Regions from separate parts of the Rosenbergiella sp. YN46 genome, predicted to be linked through region 2. Evidence: predicted binding sites of a transcription regulator. Region 2 holds the regulator's gene; each other region holds the start of a gene.
What was found. Region 2 encodes LexA, which represses DNA repair genes until DNA is damaged. Its sites were predicted from a motif close to TNCTGTATGTACATACAGNA; they were not measured.
Positions count from the first base shown of each region.

Region 1: the regulator LexA is predicted to act here: its motif matches at 1,215-1,234, upstream of metR (HTH-type transcriptional regulator MetR).
Region 3: the regulator LexA is predicted to act here: its motif matches at 1,066-1,085, upstream of dinB (DNA polymerase IV).
Region 4: the regulator LexA is predicted to act here: its motif matches at 4,543-4,562, upstream of mutH (DNA mismatch repair endonuclease MutH).

Region 1 covers NZ_JAZHEE010000028.1:33,382-38,574, forward strand. The annotation lists gene V3W49_RS17110 (carboxylate/amino acid/amine transporter) at 1-342, shown strand, start outside; gene metR (HTH-type transcriptional regulator MetR) at 230-1,183, opposite strand; gene metE (5-methyltetrahydropteroyltriglutamate--homocysteine S-methyltransferase) at 1,419-3,680, shown strand; gene V3W49_RS17125 (DUF8812 domain-containing protein) at 3,856-4,356, shown strand; gene V3W49_RS17130 (dienelactone hydrolase family protein) at 4,834-5,193, opposite strand, start outside.
Region 2 covers NZ_JAZHEE010000003.1:283,531-288,723, forward strand. The annotation lists gene dinF (MATE family efflux transporter DinF) at 1-1,247, opposite strand, end outside; gene lexA (transcriptional repressor LexA) at 1,335-1,943, opposite strand; gene V3W49_RS04680 (diacylglycerol kinase) at 2,052-2,420, opposite strand; gene plsB (glycerol-3-phosphate 1-O-acyltransferase PlsB) at 2,651-5,110, shown strand; gene ubiA (4-hydroxybenzoate octaprenyltransferase) at 5,176-5,193, opposite strand, start outside.
Region 3 covers NZ_JAZHEE010000044.1:6,490-11,682, reverse strand. The annotation lists gene nqrM ((Na+)-NQR maturation NqrM) at 1-57, shown strand, start outside; gene V3W49_RS20335 (aminoglycoside phosphotransferase family protein) at 108-914, opposite strand; gene dinB (DNA polymerase IV) at 1,099-2,154, shown strand; gene pepD (beta-Ala-His dipeptidase) at 2,192-3,649, opposite strand; gene gpt (xanthine phosphoribosyltransferase) at 3,910-4,368, shown strand; gene frsA (esterase FrsA) at 4,482-5,193, shown strand, end outside.
Region 4 covers NZ_JAZHEE010000010.1:16,587-21,779, forward strand. The annotation lists gene lplT (lysophospholipid transporter LplT) at 1-1,000, shown strand, start outside; gene V3W49_RS09975 (NADP(H)-dependent aldo-keto reductase) at 1,209-2,249, opposite strand; gene V3W49_RS09980 (YgdI/YgdR family lipoprotein) at 2,412-2,630, opposite strand; gene V3W49_RS09985 (TerC family protein) at 2,791-3,504, opposite strand; gene mutH (DNA mismatch repair endonuclease MutH) at 3,623-4,309, opposite strand; gene rppH (RNA pyrophosphohydrolase) at 4,996-5,193, shown strand, end outside.

The DNA of each region.
Region 1 (5,193 bases), on a different contig from region 2:
GTCTGGGGCGTTCTGGGTAATCCCCAGAAGCTTCCGGAAACGTCGTTACAGTGGGGCATTCTGGTATGGCTTGGCGTGGTGGCCTCGGGCCTTGGCTACTTTATGTGGAACTACGGTGCCACTCAGGTGGATGCGGGAACCCTGGGGATCATGAACAATATGCATGTTCCGGCGGGGCTACTGGTGAATCTGGCTATCTGGCAGCAGCAGCCCCACTGGCCGAGTTTTCTTACTGGAGGAACGGTGATAGTGCTTTCTCTGTGGGTACATCGCCGTTGGGTCGCTCCGCACTCCGCACAAACGGCAGGTGATCGCAGGCGTGATTGCGCGCCGAGCGAATAAAGGCCTGGGTTACCGGTTGACGCTGCTCGCCGTCGCGCACGGCGGCGTAGAGCCGGCTCCACAGCCCCTGGCCCAGGGTTTTTGTCACCACCAGTCCCTGGCGTTCAAAACTTTCCACCACCCAGTGCGGCAGGGCGGCGATGCCCATCCGCGCTGACACCATCTGAATCAACAACAACGTATTGTCCACGTGCTTAAGCCCCGGGCTGATACCCGCTGGCTGCAGGAAGTGGCGCCAGATATCCAGGCGGCTGCGCTGTACCGGATAAATCAGCAGGGTTTCGTCGCTGAGATCGGAAGGCTGAATTTGTGATTCGCCCGCCAGCGGATGGTTGGTAGCCAGCACCAGACGTACCTCGAAATCGAACATCGGCGAATAGTGAAGGCCGCTGCGTGGCAGAATATCAGAAGTGAGAACCAGATCCAGCTCTCCCTGCTGCAGGGCAGGTTGGGGATCGAAGGTTACGCCGGAACGAAAATCCATCTCTACTTCAGGCCACTGCTGGCGGAATACCTCCAGCGCTGGCGCCAGCCATTGAATACAGCTGTGGCATTCAATGGCGATCCGTAGCCGGGTCTGCTGCGGTTCATGGCAGGCCTGAAGCGCCTGGCCGATTTGCGGCAACACCTGCTCTGCCAGGCGCAACAGAATCTCGCCCTGGGGCGTAAAGCGCAGCGGCTGGCTTTTACGGACGAAAAGGCGAAAGCCGAGTCGCTGTTCCAGGGAGCCTAACTGATGCGAGAGCGCCGACTGCGTCTGATGCAGTGTGGCGGCCGCACCGGCCAGGGAGCCGTTGTTGCGCAGGGCCAGTAGCGTACGCAGGTGTTTTATCTCAATCATGAAAGTCCTTCACTTCGGCATGAACATTTTGCGCTTGAGGAATATACAGTATCGGGGAAATATGGATGTGTAAACATCTGGACGGCTAAAAATCCATTGTCTTTCGACCTACAGATGCGTTGGCTGCGTCTGCTTACTCCGGTTACTTACTTAATAAGCTCCTGGAGATACGCATCCTTACCGCCTTTCTGTAGTCCGAAATACCGTGGATTCCATCATAAGAGGCGATAAGACAATGACCATCCGCAACCATACCCTTGGCTTCCCCCGTGTAGGCCTGCATCGCGAACTGAAGAAAGCGCAAGAGAGCTACTGGGCCGGCAACAGCAGCCGTGAAGCGCTGCTGGAAACCGGTCGTGAACTGCGCGCCCGCCACTGGCAGCAGCAGAAAGACGCCGGTATCGATCTGCTGCCGGTGGGGGATTTCGCCTGGTACGATCAGGTGTTGACCACCAGCCTGATGCTGGGAAATGTACCGGCGCGTCACCAGAATGCCGATGGTCAGATTGATATCGATACCCTGTTTCGTATCGCCCGCGGTCGTGCGCCGAGCGGCGAACCTGCGGCGGCGTCGGAAATGACCAAGTGGTTTAACACCAACTACCACTACATCGTGCCGGAATTCACTCGTGGCCAGAATTTCCGCCTGGCCTGGACTCAGTTACTGGAGGAAGTGGACGAGGCGCTGGCTCTGGGCCACAGCGTGAAGCCAGTGCTGCTGGGGCCGGTGACGTATCTGTGGCTGGGCAAGGTTAAAGGCGAAGCCTTCGATCGCCTGTCGCTGCTACAGGAGCTTCTGCCCGTTTATCAGCAGGTACTGGCTGAGCTGGCGAAACGCGGTATCGACTGGGTACAGATTGATGAACCGGCACTGGTGCTGGAGCTGCCTCGCGAATGGCTGGATGCTTACCAGCCTGCCTATCAGGCGCTGGCGGGTCAGGTCAAACTACTGCTGACCACCTACTTTGAAGGTATTACACCGAATCTGGAAACCATTGCCACGCTGCCGGTGCAGGGGTTGCACGTCGATCTGGTTCATGGCCGCGATGATGTGAATATCCTGCACCAACGCCTGCCAGCCGACTGGCTGCTCTCTGCGGGGCTGGTGAACGGTCGTAACGTCTGGCGCGCCGATCTGACGGAAAAACAGGCGCAGATTAAAGGCCTCATCGGTAAACGTGAGCTGTGGGTGGGATCGTCCTGCTCACTGCTGCACAGCCCCATCGATCTCAGTGTGGAAACCCGCCTGGACGAGGAGGTGAAAAGCTGGTTTGCGTTCGCGCTACAGAAGTGCCACGAGCTTAGCCTGCTGCGCGATGCGCTGAACAGCGGTGACAGTGCCGCCATCAGTGAATGGAGCGCGCCGATTCAGGCTCGTCGCCACTCCAGCAGGGTACATAACGCTGCGGTAGCGAAGCGGCTGGCCGCTATCAGCGGACGCGACAGCCAGCGCACTAATCCTTATCCGGTTCGGGCGGAGGCCCAGCGTGCGCGCTTTAAGCTGCCCGCCTGGCCGACAACCACCATTGGCTCATTTCCACAGACCACTGAGATCCGCGGCCTGCGCCTGGACTTCAAAAAGGGGCGCCTGGATGCCGGCAACTACCGTACCGGTATCGCAGAGCACATCAAACAGGCCATTCAGGAACAGGAGCGTCTGGGGCTGGATGTCCTGGTGCATGGAGAAGCCGAGCGTAACGACATGGTCGAATACTTTGGCGAACATCTGGATGGTTTCGTCTTTACCCAGAATGGCTGGGTACAGAGCTACGGCTCCCGCTGCGTGAAGCCGCCGATTGTGATCGGAGACATCAGCCGCCCGGAACCTATTACCGTTGAGTGGGCGACTTATGCCCAGTCTCTGACCGACAAGCCGGTAAAAGGTATGCTGACCGGCCCGGTCACCATTCTCTGCTGGTCATTCCCGCGCGAGGATGTGAGCCGTGAAATCATCGCGAAGCAGATTGCCCTGGCCCTGCGCGACGAAGTGGCCGATCTGGAAGCGGCGGGCATCGGCATCATCCAGATTGATGAACCGGCACTGCGCGAAGGGCTGCCGCTTAAACGCAGCGACTGGCAGGCTTATCTGGAGTGGGCGGTGGACGCGTTCCGCCTTAATGCGGCGGTGGCGCGTGACGAAACCCAGATTCATACCCATATGTGTTACTGCGAATTTAACGACATCATGGACTCCATTGCCGCGCTGGATGCCGATGTGATTACCATTGAAACTTCCCGTTCGGATATGGAGCTGCTGGAATCTTTTGAGGAGTTCGAATACCCGAATGAGATCGGGCCTGGCGTTTACGATATTCATTCGCCTAACGTGCCGGATGTAGCCTGGATCGAAGCGTTACTGAAGAAAGCGGCGCAGCGTATTCCTGCCGAGCGTTTGTGGGTGAATCCGGACTGTGGTCTGAAGACGCGCGGCTGGCCAGAAACCCGCGCGGCGCTGGCGAATATGGTTCAGGCTGCGCAGAACCTGCGTAACGCCTGAGTTCGTTTTGACAGGAAAAGCTCGCCCCCGTTCAGGAAGAACGGGGGCTCTTTTTTATATGAAAAAGAGATAAGTAATCTGGTGCCGCTCTGTTTTCTTATTCCCATGACTATTTCTTGATGTCAGCTCGGCGATATGATAATCAAATATATGGACGGGTGCAGGGTATATATTTATGGAGCCTAAAGAAGGGCGCCTTACTTTCAGGGCAGAAGGTAATAATCAGCAAGGTAGTATGTATTTTTCACGAGTTATTCACGATCCTGGCATATCAGGAGTTGCTGTTGAAAAAGCAAAAAAGATAGCAAAAGGCGTGAAACTATCACATTGTCAGGCAGAGAAGTTTGTTAGGGATGAAAAGGATAATATAGGTTCTATTACTGAATCTCAGCAGCTAAGATTGTTTGAGATAACATATTTAAAATATCTAAATGATTCAATCAGGTTTTATAACAAATATAAATCCAGGGAGTCCGTCAGTTGGCAACAGCTTAACATTGTATTAAAAGATGTTTTTGTTGATATGAAATACCAGGGGAGACTCCGGGCTGATATGGTCCCGGTGTTTGGCCGGAATAAAGATAGAGATATTGTTAATATGATTCGTGCAGACGGTAGGTTACTATCAGATGAACCAGCGCGTAATAGAGTGAGATATATTATGGAGGGGAGGTGATGTGCCGGTTTGTTATCTATTTTTTATTATGTGTTCCGACTTTTATTGTCAGGGCGTCAGTTAATGAAGATTATTTCAAACAAGAAGCACTTGATAGTTGTTATCGGAAGCCCATGTCGGCTGCGGTACAGAATTGCATGATTTATCTTGCAGAAAAATATGAAAAATAATATGAGGGGAAATATGCAGCATTAATAAAAAAGCAACTGCATCCCAGGAGCTTTTTCATAATTACAGTGAGTTTATCATTTCGATGAAGAATATAAAAAAACACTGGCAGAGCTATATTCATGGTGAGTGTCGTACGGCAGCTCTGTTAGATGAGAAAGAGAGTTATGCCTATTATACAGACTATTATTCGTGCCTGGCTAAGGCTTATAAAGAACGGATTGCGTATTGTCGGGATTATCAATATTAATGACCAGGCTTTTTCTGAAACCCAAACACCAAAAAAACCGGTGTTTGGGATAAAGAAAACTACTTATCGGCGCCGTAACGCTCGAACCACATCAGCATACGCCGCCAGCCATCCTCGGCGGACTCTTTGTGGTAGCTGGGCCGGTAGTCGGCGTTAAAAGCGTGCCCTGCATCGGGATAAACCACAATTTCAGCGCTGGCGTTGGCTGCGCGCAACGCCTGGCGCATACTCTCTACGCTGTCCAGCGGAATACCGGTATCCTGGGCGCCATACAGACCCAGCACCGGCGCATTCAGATCGGTTGCGATATCGACAGGCTGCTTCGGCCAGTTCAGGGTTTTATCTCCCGCCAGACGGCCGTACCAGGCCACCGCTGCTTTCAACTGCGGATTATGAGCCGCATACAGCCAGGCGATACG
Region 2 (5,193 bases):
AATACCGCCATAGCCAGCCACAAACCATGATTGCCCAGCCACGGCAGCGTTAGTAGCGTCAACCCAAATCCCAGCGCAGCAACCGCCATACTGTTACGCATTTCCGCGCCGCGGGTCGCCCCCACAAACATGCCGTCCAGCAAATAACACCAGACGCCTACCAGCGGCAGCACCGCCTGCCAGAACAGGTAGCGATCAGCATGCGTCTGAAGTTCAGGGATTGAAGTCAACAGCGCCACGATCTGTTGACCTGCCAGGGCATAGACTGCGGCGAAGCACAGCGCCACCAGTCCTGCCTGACGACAGGCGGCCCGCCATACACTCAGTAACTGACCGCTGCTGCGCGCACCAAAGGCCTGCCCGGAATGGGCTTCTACCGCATAGGCGAAGCCATCCAGCGCATAGGCGGTAAAGGTCAGCATCGTCATCAACACCGCGTTGATCGCCACAATCTCACTGCCGAGGCGCGCGCCGCAGATAGTCATACCGGCAAAGCAGAGCTGAAGCAGCAGCGAACGCAGCATAATGTCGCGATTAAGCGCCAGCAGACGGCGGATATTTCCACGCCAGGCCTGTTTCAGCATATCCATCGAAATGCCGCGCAGCCGCAGCACTCGCCATACCATAATCAGCCCGATAAGCAGCGTCGCATATTCAGCAATCACCGTCGCCAGCGCAGCCCCCTGCACGTTCATGTGCAGACCCACCACGAACCAGAGATCCAGCAGGATATTCAGCAAATTTCCCACCACCAGCAAAATAACCGGCGCCCGGGCGTACTGCACGCCCAGCAGCCAGCCCAGCAGCACCAGGTTAGCCAGCGTCGCCGGCGCGCTCAGCCAGCGAATGGTCAGAAAGCGTTGCGCCTGGTGCAACACCTGTTCGCTGCCGCCGACAATAGCCAGCGCCAGTTCAATAAGTGGGATACGTAACGCCACAATCAACGCACCGGCGATCAGCGCCAGCATCAGCGGCTGCACCAGCGCTCTGGCCAGGGCCGGCGCATTCTTCGCGCCCCATGCCTGAGCCGCAAAGCCGGTAGTGCTCATTCGCAGGAACAGGAGCAGCATAAACAGAAAGCTGGTAGCCGTTGCGCCAATCGCCACGCCGCCCAGATAATCCGGCGAGTCGAGATGGCCAATAACCGCGGTGTCCACCAGCCCAAGCAGCGGCACCGTGACGTTGGAAAAAATCATCGGCAGCGCCAGCCGCCATAATGCTTTATCGGTTTTCTGGAAAAGGGGCATTGCCATTATCCGGTTGTGCCGTCAGGAGAATGTAAAACAAAGACGCGCCCGGAGCGGACGCGTCAACAGGAGGATGCAGTTAAAAAATCAGAGCCATTCGCCGTTGCGAATCACCCCGACGGCCAGCCCTTCAATGGTGAAATTCTGTTCACGCAGATCGACCACGATAGGTTCGAACTCACTGTTTTCCGGCAGCAACTGTACGGTATTTCCCTGTTTCTTCAGTCGTTTAACCGTAACTTCATCCTCAATACGGGCCACGATAACCTGACCGTTACGCGCCTCCTGGGTTTTGTGCACCGCCAGCAGGTCGCCGTCCATAATGCCGATATCCTTCATCGACATGCCGCTCACGCGTAGCAGAAAGTCTGCGCCTGGCTTAAACAGAGAAGGATCCACCTGATAGTGGCCTTCGATATGCTGCTGGGCCAGCAGCGGCTCGCCTGCTGCAACGCGCCCAACCAGCGGCAGCCCCTCTTCTTCTTCATGCAGCAGACGGATACCGCGCGAAGCGCCAGAGACGATCTCGATAACCCCTTTACGCGCCAGTGCTTTCAGGTGCTCTTCAGCGGCATTGGGCGAACGGAAACCCAGTCGCTGCGCGATTTCCGCGCGAGTGGGCGGCATTCCCGTCTGGCTAATGTGCTCCCTGATGAGATCAAAAACCTCTTGCTGCCTGGCCGTTAACGCTTTCATTCCGCCCCCTGGGTGTATATACAGTTATGCTGTGAGTATATACAGCAGAAGGCGATTTTGGAACCACAACACGGTAAAAAATCAGCGTTTTCTCCGTTTCCTGAAGCTTTACCGCAAATACGGCCAGAGTAGCGTGACCCAGGTGAATATCGCGACGATAATCGCCAGCAACACTGCGGCAGACCCCATATCTTTAGCGCGACCAGAAAGCTCGTGATATTCGCTGCCGATGCGATCGACGACGGCTTCAATTGCGCTATTTAGAATTTCGACGATCATGACCAGCATGACGGAGCCAATCAGCAGTACGCGCGTGATGGCGTCTACGTCCAGCCAGCAGGCCGCAATAATGGCGATAACCGCAGCGACCCCTTCCTGGCGGAAGGCCGCTTCGTTACGCCACGCTGCGCTAAGACCTTTCCAGGAATAGCCGGCAGCTTTAATGATACGGGTAAAACCAGTGGTATTATTCGCCATGTAATGGAAACCTTTTCAAAAAATACACTCTAAATAGTTCAGTTACATCAACGCGGCAAGGGTGCCCCCGGGCCGTTTTACAAAGCCAGACCGAATGCCGCTGGCAGTATGACGAAAATCAGCGTCAACGCCAGAGCGCTTCGATGAATAGTAGTGCCGCAGAAATTCCGTGCCGTTTCTGGTATTCTGGCGGTGCATTTGCATGATTAACCAGAGGCTTTACATCGTTTATGTCAGGCTGGTCCCGATTTTTATACAAGCTCCTTAATTTACCATTAAGTATCCTGGTAAAAAGCAAGTCAATTCCGGCAGATCCCTGTGCCGAACTTGGCCTGGATACTTCGCGTCCTATTATGTACGTTCTGCCCTATAACTCGAAGGCGGACTTACTGACGCTGCGCGCCAGCTGTCTGGCCCACGATCTGCCAGACCCGCTGGAGCCGCTGGAAATGGACGGCGTCGTCCTGCCGCGCTACGTGTTCGCCCATGACGGGCCTCGAGTCTTCACCTACTACACCCCCAAAGAAGAGTCCATTAAGCTATTCCATAACTATCTGGATCTACACCGCAGCAATCCGAATCTTGATGTGCAGATGGTACCTGTCTCTGTGATGTTTGGCCGCTCGCCAGGCAAAGAGAAAGGGGAAGCCAACCCGCCGCTGCGTAATCTGAATGGCATTCAAAAGTTCTTCGCGGTCATCTGGCTTGGCCGTGACAGCTTTGTGCGTTTCTCTCCGCCGGTTTCGCTGCGCCGTATGGCTACCGAACACGGCACTGACAAGCGTATCGCCCAGAAGCTGCTACGCATCGCCAGAATGCACTTCTCGCGGCTGCGTCTGGCTGCCGTAGGGCCGCGTCTGCCCGCTCGCCAGGATCTGTTTAATAAGTTGCTCTCCTCCAAGGCTATCGCCCGCGCGGTGGAAGACGAAGCGCGCACCAAAAAGATCTCCCATGAGAAAGCCCAGCAGAATGCGGTGGCGCTAATGGAAGAGATCGCGGCTAACTTCTCTTACGAAGCCATCCGCGCAACCGATCGCGTGCTGGGCTTCACCTGGAACCGGCTCTACCAGGGCATTAACGTCCACAACGCCGAGCGAATTCGCCAGTTGGCGCACGAGGGTCATGAGCTGGTCTACGTGCCCTGTCACCGCAGCCACATGGACTACCTGCTACTCTCTTACGTGCTCTATCATCAGGGCCTGGTGCCGCCACATATCGCCGCTGGCATCAATCTTAACTTCTGGCCGGCAGGCCCGATTTTCCGCCGCCTGGGCGCCTTCTTCATTCGCCGTACCTTCCGCGGCAATAAGCTCTATTCCACGGTGTTCCGTGAATATCTGGGCGAGTTGTTCAGTCGCGGTTATTCGGTAGAGTACTTTGTGGAAGGCGGGCGTTCGCGTACCGGCCGACTGCTGGATCCCAAAACCGGCACGCTGTCGATGACCATTCAGGCGATGCTGCGCGGCGGCACCCGCCCCATTACGCTGGTTCCTATCTACATTGGCTACGAGCACGTCATGGAAGTGGGAACGTACGCGAAAGAACTGCGTGGCGCCACCAAAGAGAAAGAAAGCTTTACCCAGATGGTGCGCGGTTTAAGCAAGCTGCGTAACCTGGGCCAGGGTTACGTAAACTTCGGCGAGCCAATTCCACTCAACAACTGGCTGAACCAGAACGTACCGGAATGGCGTGACGATATAGACCCTATCGAAGCGGTACGCCCGGCCTGGCTCACGCCGTCGGTCAACGCCATTGCCGCGGATCTGATGGTGCGCATCAACAACGCCGGCGCGGCAAACGCCATGAACCTGTGCTGTACCGCGCTGCTGGCGTCGCGTCAGCGTTCCCTGACCCGCGAGCAGCTAACGGAGCAGTTGAACTGCTATCTGGATATTCTGCGCAACGTTCCTTATTCGCCGGACGCCACCGCACCGAAGGTCACTGCCGATGATCTGATCGACCACGCGCTGCAGATGAATAAGTTCGAGGTGGAAAAAGATACCATCGGCGACATCATCATCCTGCCGCGCGAGCAGGCAGTGCTGATGACCTATTATCGCAACAACCTGATGCATATGCTGGTGCTGCCGTCACTGCTGGCGATGATGATCGCCCAGCGCCGTCATCTGACCCGTGATGCGCTACAGGAGCAGGTGATGCTGCTCTATCCAATGCTGAAATCTGAGCTGTTTCTGCGCTGGGAAAAAGAGGCGCTTCCCGCAGAAATCGACGCACTGCTGGCCGAACTGCAGCGCCAGGGGCTGATCCTGATTAACGGCGATACAGTGCAGGTGAACCCGCTGCGTTCCCGCACTCTGCAACTGCTGGCGGCAGGTGTGCGCGAAACTATCCAGCGCTATGCCATCACCTTCTGGCTGCTGGGCGCCAATCCGGACATTAACCGCGGCACTCTGGAAAAAGAGAGCCGCACCCTGGCGCAGCGCCTGTCGGTTCTGCATGGTATCAACGCGCCGGAGTTCTTTGATAAGGCTGTCTTCTCCACGCTGGTGCTGACGCTGCGCGATGAAGGCTATATCAGCGACAGCGGCGACGCCGAATCAGAACGGGCGTTACAGGTCTACCAGCTGCTGGCCGAACTGCTGACCTCCGATGTGCGTCTGACCATTGAGAGCGCCACCTCACAAAATGGCATCGAGATGAAAGAAGAAACGCCGGAGCAGGTGGAGTAAGTATTCCGTAAAACGAAAAAAGCCGGTCAGCTACACTGACCGGCTTTTTTTATCCATTCAGAGTATCAGAAGTGCAGATAGCT
Region 3 (5,193 bases), on a different contig from region 2:
GCGCGAATGGCGGCGGCACAGCGTCGGCAGAAGCTGGAGCAGGATCGGATTCTGTAACCCGATGACGAAAGGCCCGGAGAATGTCCGGGCCTTTTCTTTTTATTGCGTTAACCTTTCTTCTTTAACAGCGCCATAGCCGTCTGTGAAACGCTCAGTCTCCAGCCGGGAGCGGCGCCCTCTTCCTCCAGCCACGCGGCTGAAAGCGCGGCGTGAACCGCCACCCATGCCAGCAGTCGTTGGCGGTCAAGAGCGCTGCATTCGGCGATAATCTCTGTCTGGCGTAGCAGTCGTCCGGGAGTCAGCGCTGTCGCCTCGTCAGGGTTACACAAAATATTGGCGAAGTCGTATCCTCGTTCGCCTGACAGTCCTTTGGGGTCGATGGCGATCCAGCCTCGTTGCGCATCGATAATATTGGCATGGTGAATATCGCCGTGTAGTACAACAGAGGGATGAGGATCGCTTAACAATTCTCTGGCAATGGCCGCCGCATGCGGGTAAGGGGCGGCGGTGGCCTGTTCCAGGGCGGCCAGTCGCCGCTTTAGCGGCGTCAGGAATAATGATTGTGGGGCCTTGTGTCGGTGCAGGCGATTAACCGCGTCACAGAGAATTCGGGTTGCTTCGTCGTCTTTGCCTGCGGCGACCATCCCGATTAGCGTTCGCCGACAGGCAGCGCGTTCCAGCAGTAGCGCCTCGTCGTCCCGCTGGTAGACCCGGGCCGCGCCTTCGCCGTTCCAGAATTGCATCACCAGACCGCCCTGGTACTCTTCCTGGCACAGGGCTATCTTCACCATGGCGGGCAGTCCGCGGTATAACACTGGCTGGAGCAGACTACTGTGGGTGCGAAACGGAGCGCCATCGGCGGTGAGTCGCCAGCGTTGATGAAGTTCGTTGAGTCGTGAGTTATTTTTGTCCATTAGCTGCTATTTTACTGTTCCTGTCACCTGGCAACGAGATTTTTCTAATCTTCTGACTTCTTATCCTTTTTCACCCCAGTGCGCCGGAGAAGGCGTATTCTTGCCGCCGATAGTGGCGGGAAAGCGTTGCAGTCCGGCGTATCTTTTTCTATCCTGTATGCATATACAGTTGTGGTGGTAAACTATGCGCAAGATTATTCATGTCGATATGGACTGCTTTTTCGCAGCCGTCGAGATGCGGGATAACCCGGCGCTGCGTGATATTCCGCTGGCCATCGGCGGCAGCCGGGAGCGGCGCGGCGTTATCAGCACCGCCAACTATCCGGCGCGTAAATATGGCGTACGCAGCGCCATGCCCACCGCCATGGCGCTTAAACTCTGCCCGCACCTGACTCTACTGCCGGGGCGTTTCGATGCTTATAAAGAGGCGTCCGCCCATATCCGGGAAATCTTTAGTCGCTATACTTCGTGCATTGAACCACTGTCGCTGGACGAAGCCTATCTGGATGTGACCGACAGTCCGCACTGCCACGGCTCCGCTACGCTGATGGCCAAAGAAATTCGCGCCACCATCGCCCGGGAGCTGAATCTTACGGCCTCGGCCGGGGTAGCGCCGATTAAGTTTCTGGCCAAAATAGCATCCGATCTGAATAAGCCAGATGGCCAGTATGTGATCACGCCGGAATCGATGGGCGATTTTCTGGCCGGGCTGAAACTTGCCAAAATTCCCGGGGTAGGGAAAGTGACGGCGGCACGCCTGGAGGAGATGGGATTGCGTACCTGCGCCGACGTGCAGCGCAGCGATCTTGCCATGCTGCTTAAGCGTTTTGGCAAGTTTGGTCGGGTACTGTGGGAACGCAGCCACGGCGTTGATCCACGCGCAGTAAACACTGACCGATTGCGTAAATCGGTTGGCGTGGAGCGCACGCTGGCTCAGGATATTCATGAATGGCATGAGTGTGCAGAGATCATTGAACGGCTCTATCCTGAACTGGAAAGGCGGCTGGCTAAGGTGAAACCAGATCTGCTAATTGCCCGCCAGGGCGTTAAGCTGAAATTTGCTGATTTCCAGCTAACGACTCAGGAGCACGTCTGGCCGCGATTAAATAAAGAGGATCTTCTGGCGACGGCGCGTAAAACCTGGGACGAGCGACGCGGGGGGCGCGGTGTTCGGCTGGTGGGGCTGCACGTCACGCTTCTGGCGCCGGAACTGGAGCGCCAGTTAGTGCTGGGGCTATAAAGCAGACCGGCTCCCTCGGGAGCCGGTGGGTAACTGCTTACTTCGCAGGAATGGATTTCAAAAGTTCGGTCAGTAGTTTCCAGTACTGACCCACGCTTTCGATATGAACCTGCTCATCCGGCGAGTGCGGGCCGGTAATGGTTGGCCCGATAGAGACCATATCCATTTCCGGATAAGGTTTCTTGAACAGGCCGCATTCCAGACCGGCATGAATCACCATGATGTTCGGCGTCTTGTTAAACAGGCGCTGATAGGTTTCGCGCACCAGCTGCATTACCGGCGATTTGTCATCCGGTTGCCAGCCTGGATAGCTGCCTTTCGCTTCGAGCGTGGCGCCTGCCAGCGCATTGAGGGAAGCGAGCATGCTCACCACGTAATCTTTGCCGCTGTCGATAAGTGAACGAATAAGGCAGATAATCTGCGCCTTGTCGCCTTCCGTGGTGACCACGCCCAGGTTCAGGGAAGTTTCCACCACCCCTTTCACTACGTCGGAGTTGCGAATAACGCCGTTCGGCGTGGCGTTCAGCAGGTTCAGGAAGGTATCGCGGCTCTGTTTGTCCAGCGGTTGATGTTCCGCGTGAACCGGCTCCAACTGAATAGTCAGGTTTTTCTCAACCTGAGAGAGCTCATTTTGCAGCACCGCCAGATAATCGGCGACCTGCTGTTTCAGCTCCTGCGCCTGGGCTTTGCTGACCGCCAGAGTGGCAAAGGCTTCGCGCGGGATGGCGTTACGCAATGTGCCGCCGGTAAAGTCGATAAGACGCAGATCCAACCGCGGCGCCTGTTCGCGCAGGAAACGGGCCAGCAGTTTGTTGGCATTGCCCAGTCCCAGGTGGATTTCGGCACCGGAGTGACCGCCTTTTAGCCCTTTCAGGGTCAGCTTAACGGTTTCGAAACCGTCGGGCAGCGCTTCACGGGTCAGGGGCAGGGTAGAGATAGCGTCAACGCCGCCGGCGCAACCCATATAGATCTCCCCTTCTTCTTCGGAGTCGGTGTTGATCAGAATCTCCGCCTGCAACCAGTTGGGCTGCAGCGCAAAGGCGCCGTCCATGCCCGCTTCTTCGGTCATAGTCAGCAGCACTTCCAGCGGGCCGTGCTCAACGCTGTCATCTGCCAGCACCGCCAGCGCCGAGGCCATACCGATGCCATTATCGGCGCCCAGCGTTGTGCCGCGCGCTTTGACCCATTCGCCGTCGATATAAGGGCGGATGGGATCTTTGGTGAAGTCGTGCTCAGTATCGTTGTTTTTCTGGGGAACCATATCCAGATGCGCCTGGAGCGCTACCGGCTTGCGGTTCTCCATGCCCGGCGTCGCCGCCTTGCGGATCAAAATATTACCGGCCCGATCGCGTTCCGCGTGCAGGCCCTTCTCTTTCGCCCAGTCGAGAATATGCTGTGCCAGTTGCTCTTCGTGGTAGGAAGGGTGAGGAATGGAACAGATTTTGGCGAAAATATCCCACAGCGGCTGCGGGGAGAGTTGAGACAGTTCAGACACAATGCGTCTCCTTGACGTTGAGCAGCGATAAAAGTAGCGCTGCTCAGAGGGTTGACCGGATTAAATGTACCGCGGGCCTCATCCCGCGCGATAACCTGAGGATACCATTTTCTCCGTCGTGTCGGGGATGCGAAAGCCTAAAAACCGCGCCGTTGCGCAACTGAGGCTGGTGTTTGGTGCCCCAGGTCACTATAATTTCGCGCAACCTGATTCCATTCGAATACTTTTTGAGCCGTTATTGATAGGCCGGGACACATCACATGAGCGAAAAATACGTCGTCACCTGGGACATGTTGCAGATTCACGCCCGCAAGCTGGCCAGCCGTCTGCTGCCGGCTGAGCAGTGGACAGGCATTATCGCGGTCAGCCGCGGTGGTCTGGTACCGGCTGCGCTGCTGGCGCGCGAACTGGGTATTCGCCATGTCGATACCGTGTGCATCTCCAGCTACGACCACGATAACCAGCGAGAAATGAAAGTCCTGAAGCGCGCAGAAGGCGACGGCGAAGGCTTCATCGTTATTGACGACCTGGTGGATACCGGCGGTACCGCCGTTGCAATTCGCGAAATGTACCCGAAAGCGCGCTTCGTCACCATTTTCGCCAAGCCGGCGGGTAAGCCGCTGGTGGATGATTACGAAATCGACATTCCGCAGAATACCTGGATTGAGCAGCCCTGGGATATGGGGGTTGCCTTCGTGCCGCCGCTGGCTGGCCGTTAATCCCTTAAATAAATGTGGAACAGACGCCCGGCTAAAGCCGGGCGTCTGTTTTTAAACGCTATAGCAGCGGGTACAATAGGGCCGCTTATCCGTTTTAGGGAGAAAGGGCCGCCATGTCGAAGCGCAACCTCAGCGAAGATCTGTTCAAACCCCGCTTTAAACACCCGGAAACCTCTACGCTGGTGCGGCGCGCTCGTCATCGCAAGAGAGAAGAGATCCACTCACCGCTGGACGGACGCACGGAACCTCACTGGTACCGCCTGATTAATCGCCTGCTTTGGATCTGGCGCGGTGTGGATCCGCTGGAAATGATGGATGTGCAGTGCCGTATCGCTGTCAGTGAGGCTGAACGTACCAATAACGGCTATTACGATACCGTCGTCGGCTACCGCAGCGGCAACTGGATCTACGAATGGTCGAAGCAGGCTATGCTGTGGCAGCAGCGGGCGGGCCAGCAGCAGGATCCTGAACTGTGTGGCAAACAGTGGCTGATGGCAGCCAATCTCTACAGCATTGCCGCCTATCCTCACCTGAAAGGCGATGACCTGGCCGAGCAGGCCCAGGTGCTGGCGAACAATGCCTATGAAGAGGCGGCGCCGCGCCTGCCTGGCGGGCTGCGGAAACTGACCTTTCCGGTGCCGGGCGGCAGCGATATCACCGGCTTTCTGCATATGCCGAAAGGGCAGGAGGGGCCGTTTCCCACCGTACTGCTGTGCGGTGGCCTGGATGCGCTGCAAAGCGACTACTATCGCCTGTTTGAACGCTATCTGGCGCCCGCGGGCATGGCCATGCTGACGATCGATATGCCCTCGGTGGGTTTTTCTG
Region 4 (5,193 bases), on a different contig from region 2:
TGCGCCCTTTGTCGGTAAGGCTGCGGATAGCTTCGCTAAAGGGCGGGTGATGATGGTCGCGAACGCCATCAAGCTGCTGGGCGCGGCCATGATCTGTTTCGGCATGAATCCCTTTGTCGGCTACACCCTGGTCGGGATCGGCGCGGCGGCATATTCGCCGGCCAAGTACGGTATTCTGGGGGAGCTGACCACCGGCGACAGGTTAGTAAAGGCTAACGGACTGATGGAGGCCTCGACCATTGCGGCGATCCTGCTGGGGTCGGTGGCGGGCGGCGTGCTGGCGGACTGGCATCTGACGGCGGCGCTGGTTATCTGTGCGCTGGTCTATGCCGGCGCCGTTGCTGCTAACCTGATGATCCCACGTCTGCCTGCGGCGCGACCTGGGCACTCCTGGCGTCCGCAGGACATGGCCAGCGGTTTTATCAACGCCTGCGTTACGCTGTGGCGCGATGGTGAAACCCGCTTTTCCCTGCTCGGCACCAGCCTGTTCTGGGGCGCGGGCGTTACCCTGCGCTTTCTGCTGGTGCTCTGGGTGCCGGTGGCGCTGGGGATTAATGATAACGCCACGCCCACCTACCTGAACGCCATGGTCGCCGTCGGTATCGTGGTGGGAGCGGGGGCCGCGGCGCGGCTGGTAACGCTGGAAACCGTGGCGCGCTGTATGCCTGCCGGGGTGTTGATCGGCGTAGTGGTGGTGGCCTTCGCGCTTCAGCATCAACTGCTGCCTGCTTATGGGCTACTGGTGCTGATCGGTATTCTTGGCGGTTTCTTTGTGGTGCCGCTAAATGCACTGTTGCAGGAGCGCGGCAAACGTAGCGTTGGCGCCGGTAACGCTATTGCGGTACAGAACCTGGGCGAGAATGCGGCGATGCTGCTGATGCTGGGGCTCTATTCGCTGGCAGTGAAGGCCGGGGCGCCGGTGGTTGCTATCGGCGTGGGCTTCGGGACGCTGTTTGCGCTGGCTATTGCCGGATTGTGGATCTGGAAGCGGATACGTTAGGTTTGACGGAGCATTAAAACAGGGGCGCAGTATGCGCCCCTGAGACTGATGACAAACCTGGGTCGAACGTATTAGCTTCAGAATCACCAGAAAAATAAACACGGAAAATCAATTTATTGATTTTCGGCTGATAACCACAAAGAGGGAAAAACCACGTTTTTTCCCTCTTTGCCATCAACCTGGGGGCGCAGTATGCGCCCCTGTTGTTTTAAGGGGCCGGATAAGTCCAGTTGCGGTGTACCGCTTCCAGCTCTTCCCGTACCTCTGCGCTCAGTTCCAGATGCTGGCTGTCGATATTGCTCTTAAGCTGTTCCATGGTGGTGGCGCCCAGCAGGGTACTGGCGACAAACGGCTGCTGACGCACGAAGGCCAGCGCCATCTGGGCGGGATCCAGACCGTGGCGACCGGCGACTTCAACATAGGCGGCCACGGCCTGGCTGGCGGGTTCGCCGCTGTAGCGCGTAAAGCGGCTGAACAGCGTATTGCGCGCGCCGGCAGGGCGGGCTCCGTTCAGGTATTTCCCGGTCAGGGTACCGAAGGCGAGACAGGAGTAGGCCAGTAGCTCAACGCCTTCGTGTTGGGCAACCTCTGACAGACCAACTTCGAAGCTGCGGTTCAGCAGGCTGTAGGGATTCTGGATGGTGACAATACGTGGCAGATCGTGTTTTTCCGCCAGCTGCAGATAGCGCATCACGCCCCAGGCCGTTTCGTTGGAGACGCCGATATAGCGAATTTTGCCGGCCCGCTGGCATTCGGCCAGCGCTTCCAGAGTTTCCAGCAAAGTGACCGGCGGCGAACTTTCGCTCCATTCATAGCCGAGTTTGCCGAAGCAGTTAGTGGCGCGCTGGGGCCAGTGCACCTGATAGAGATCGAGATAATCGGTCTGTAGCCGTTTCAGGCTGGCGTCCAGGGCTTCACGAATATTTTTACGATCCAGAATCTGGTTAGGGCGAATGCCGCTGTCGCTGTTGCGGGCCGGCCCGCTGACTTTAGAGGCGAGAACCAGCTTTTCGCGATTACCGCGCTTATGCAGCCAGTTGCCTACATAAGTTTCAGTCAACCCCTGGGTTTCCGGACGTGGCGGTACGGGATACATCTCCGCGACGTCGATCAGGTTTATTCCCTGCGCGATGGCATAGTCGAGCTGCTCGTGAGCATCGGCTTCGCTATTCTGCTCGCCGAAGGTCATGGTACCCATGCCCAGTCGGCTTATCTCCAGCGAGCTGTGAGGGATTCGGTGATAGTGCATTGCCGGTTTCCTTTTCTCTTTCTTGTGATAAGTTCTTGCGATGAGTTGTGTCGTAACGCGTCGGCGCACGTCCTGTAACCATGACAGAGCCAGCGCGAAAGGGGAAGAGGCAAGAGGAGAGGGAATAATAAAAAAGGCCAGCGCAGCTGACCTTTTATCATTTTACCGTTCAATGATTTGCGAAACATCATCGCGATTAATCTGCATTTCATTGCCCTGATTATCGCGATAGCTGACCAGCCCGGTATCTTCGTCGATTTGCGGTTTGCCTTCGGTCAGAATCATCCGACCGTCTTTGGTCGCCATGACGTAATCACTACTACAACCGGAAACAGCAAATACCATGCCGACGGCGGAAATTGCTACAGCCCATTTTTTCATTCTATTCTTCCTCAGCGAATTCTGTATGTGCCTATATTTTAGTAATAACCTGGCAAGATAGATTAAAAAAGGGGGCAAGTCTTAAAAACGGAATATTATTGTAAGAAAGTTCTCTGACAGCCGGGTAAAACGCAACAAAAGCGACGTTTTACCCGGCATCTCATAGTGGATTCTTCTTGTTACGCAGCAGATTCAGGCACTCGACCGCCATTGAGAAGAACATCGCGAAGTAGATGTAGCCTTTTGGTACTTCGATATTGAAGCTTTCCAGAATCAGGGTAAATCCCACCAGAATCAGGAAAGAGAGCGCCAGCATTTTCACCGAGGGATGCCTGTCGACAAACTCGCCGATGGGGCGGGCGGCGAACATCATCAGACCTACGGCAATCACCACGGCGGCCATCATAATAAACAGATGATCGGAAAGACCGACGGCGGTAATAACGGAATCAAGACTGAAGATAATATCCAACAGCATAATCTGGATAATTGCGCTCCAGAATGAGTGGACATTGGTTTTCATCTCTTCCCCGCCGCCTTCGATTGATTCATGCACCTCCATGCTGGCTTTCCAGATAAGGAACAGCCCCCCCATCAGCAGAATCAGATCCCGCGCTGAGATGGCTTCGTCAAACAGCGTGAACAGCGTTTGAGTCAGGTGGCTAAGCCAGGCGATGGAAGCCAGCAGCGCCAGACGCATCACCATGGCGCCCAGCAGCCCCAGACGGCGGGCTTTGTTCTGCTGATGTTTCGGAAGTTTCGCGACCACCAGCGAAAGGAAGATAATATTGTCGATTCCCAGAACGATCTCCAGCAGCGTCAGGGTACCGAGCGCCAGCCAGGCATTGGGATCCGTAATCCATGCAAATAACATTAAATATCCTGCCAAAAAAATATAATAGAACAAAAAATTGCCGGAATGTTTTATCCGCTGGCCTTGCGGCTTATCCGGAAAGCGTAAACTCTGATTATAAGCGCTGCCGCCCCCGCTTTTACAACAAGAAGTGGCGCGCCAGCAGCGCGGCGGTAAAAGGTTTCTTCAGATAAAAGCCGCGCGGACGGGTCAGAATAGTTTCACCGTGGGCACCGATAGCGTCGGTCAGCGCCTGACCGTTGGCGGCTTTGGGGCGTAATTGCAGCACTTCGCCGTGGCGTGCAGTGATGTGTTCGATCTGGCCCAGCACGATCATGTCCATTAACTCTTCCCAGTCGCGGCGTAACTGCATCTCTTCCTCTTCTGAAGGGCTCCACAGCAGCGGCGATCCCACCCGGCGTTCGGCCAACGGAATAGTGCGTTCGCCCTCAACCGGAACCCACAGCACGCGTTTGAGTTTGTGGCGTACGTGGCAGGTTTCCCAGACTACGCCGCTGTTACCGGTGAGCGGCGCGACGCAGACAAAAGTGGTTTCCAGCGGTCGTCCCTGCCTGTCGACAGGGATAGTTTTTAGCTCCACGCCGATAGCGGCGAAATCCTGTTCCGGTCTGCTGCCCGCGCTGGCGCCCAGCCAGATCTCAAGAAGGATCCCGATCCAGCCTTTATCGCGACGCAGATCCTTCGGCACCCTCAGCCCCGCCATCGCCCCCAGTTCCCCAAGGCTGTAGCCGGCAAGTTGCCGGGCCTGTTCCAGCAGCTGCGCTTCATTTTCCGGTGGATGACCTGGAGGGTGTAGTGATTCCATAAACGGCTCGACGAGGATGGTTAAAAAACAGACGCGCTTTCAGCTATCGGTGGAAAGAGTTTACTCTTTTGCGACTTTAAAAACCAATATGATGATTTATATGGTGTTTTGTTGTTTTTCCCGCGGCTGATTCGCCAGGCGTAGAGGGTTTTTCAATAATGGTCACCGACAATGAACAGGATCTTACACCGGGTTATCCACAGAAAAATGGGATAACTGAGGAAATCCTCCACTACTGTTTCGATTTACAGCCTTGACGGCGGCCGAAAAAGGAAAATCCAGGCGATTTATGTCTAACTTATTGACACGATCTGTGGATAAAAACGGCGCTGTTCGATCTTTCATCACTCCAGGAACGATGAGTGTGACGATCGTCACTAAATCTGCTGATAAGACATGTCTTATTGTTTTAATGTTATGATATATAATGAATTATTATCTGGTTGGGTTTGCGCAACTTTAGCCTCATGATAAGTTTTCCCGTGTTAATCAGCCAGTTCTGCACAGTGATATCCACAGAAAAAGTGAATAAAACCGCCGTGAAATACGCTCGCCTGTTTATAACCTTGATCTTATCTGTGAGTTATTCAATTGTTATACCTGTCGCGTCCCTGACATAGAGTGGTTTACCGCCTTTCGGGAGTATGAAACAATCGCTGTATTCAGGTTTATTTTGAGGTAGTCCAGTGATCGACGACGATGGCTACCGCCCGAATGTTGGTATCGTGATCTGTAACCGGCAGGGCCAGGTAATGTGGGCCAGACGTTTTGGCCAGCATTCCTGGCAGTTTCCCCAGGGGGGGATTAACCCTGGCGAATCTGCGGAACAGGCGATGTATCGGGAACTGTTCGAAGAGGTGGGGCTGCAACGTAAAGACGTGCGG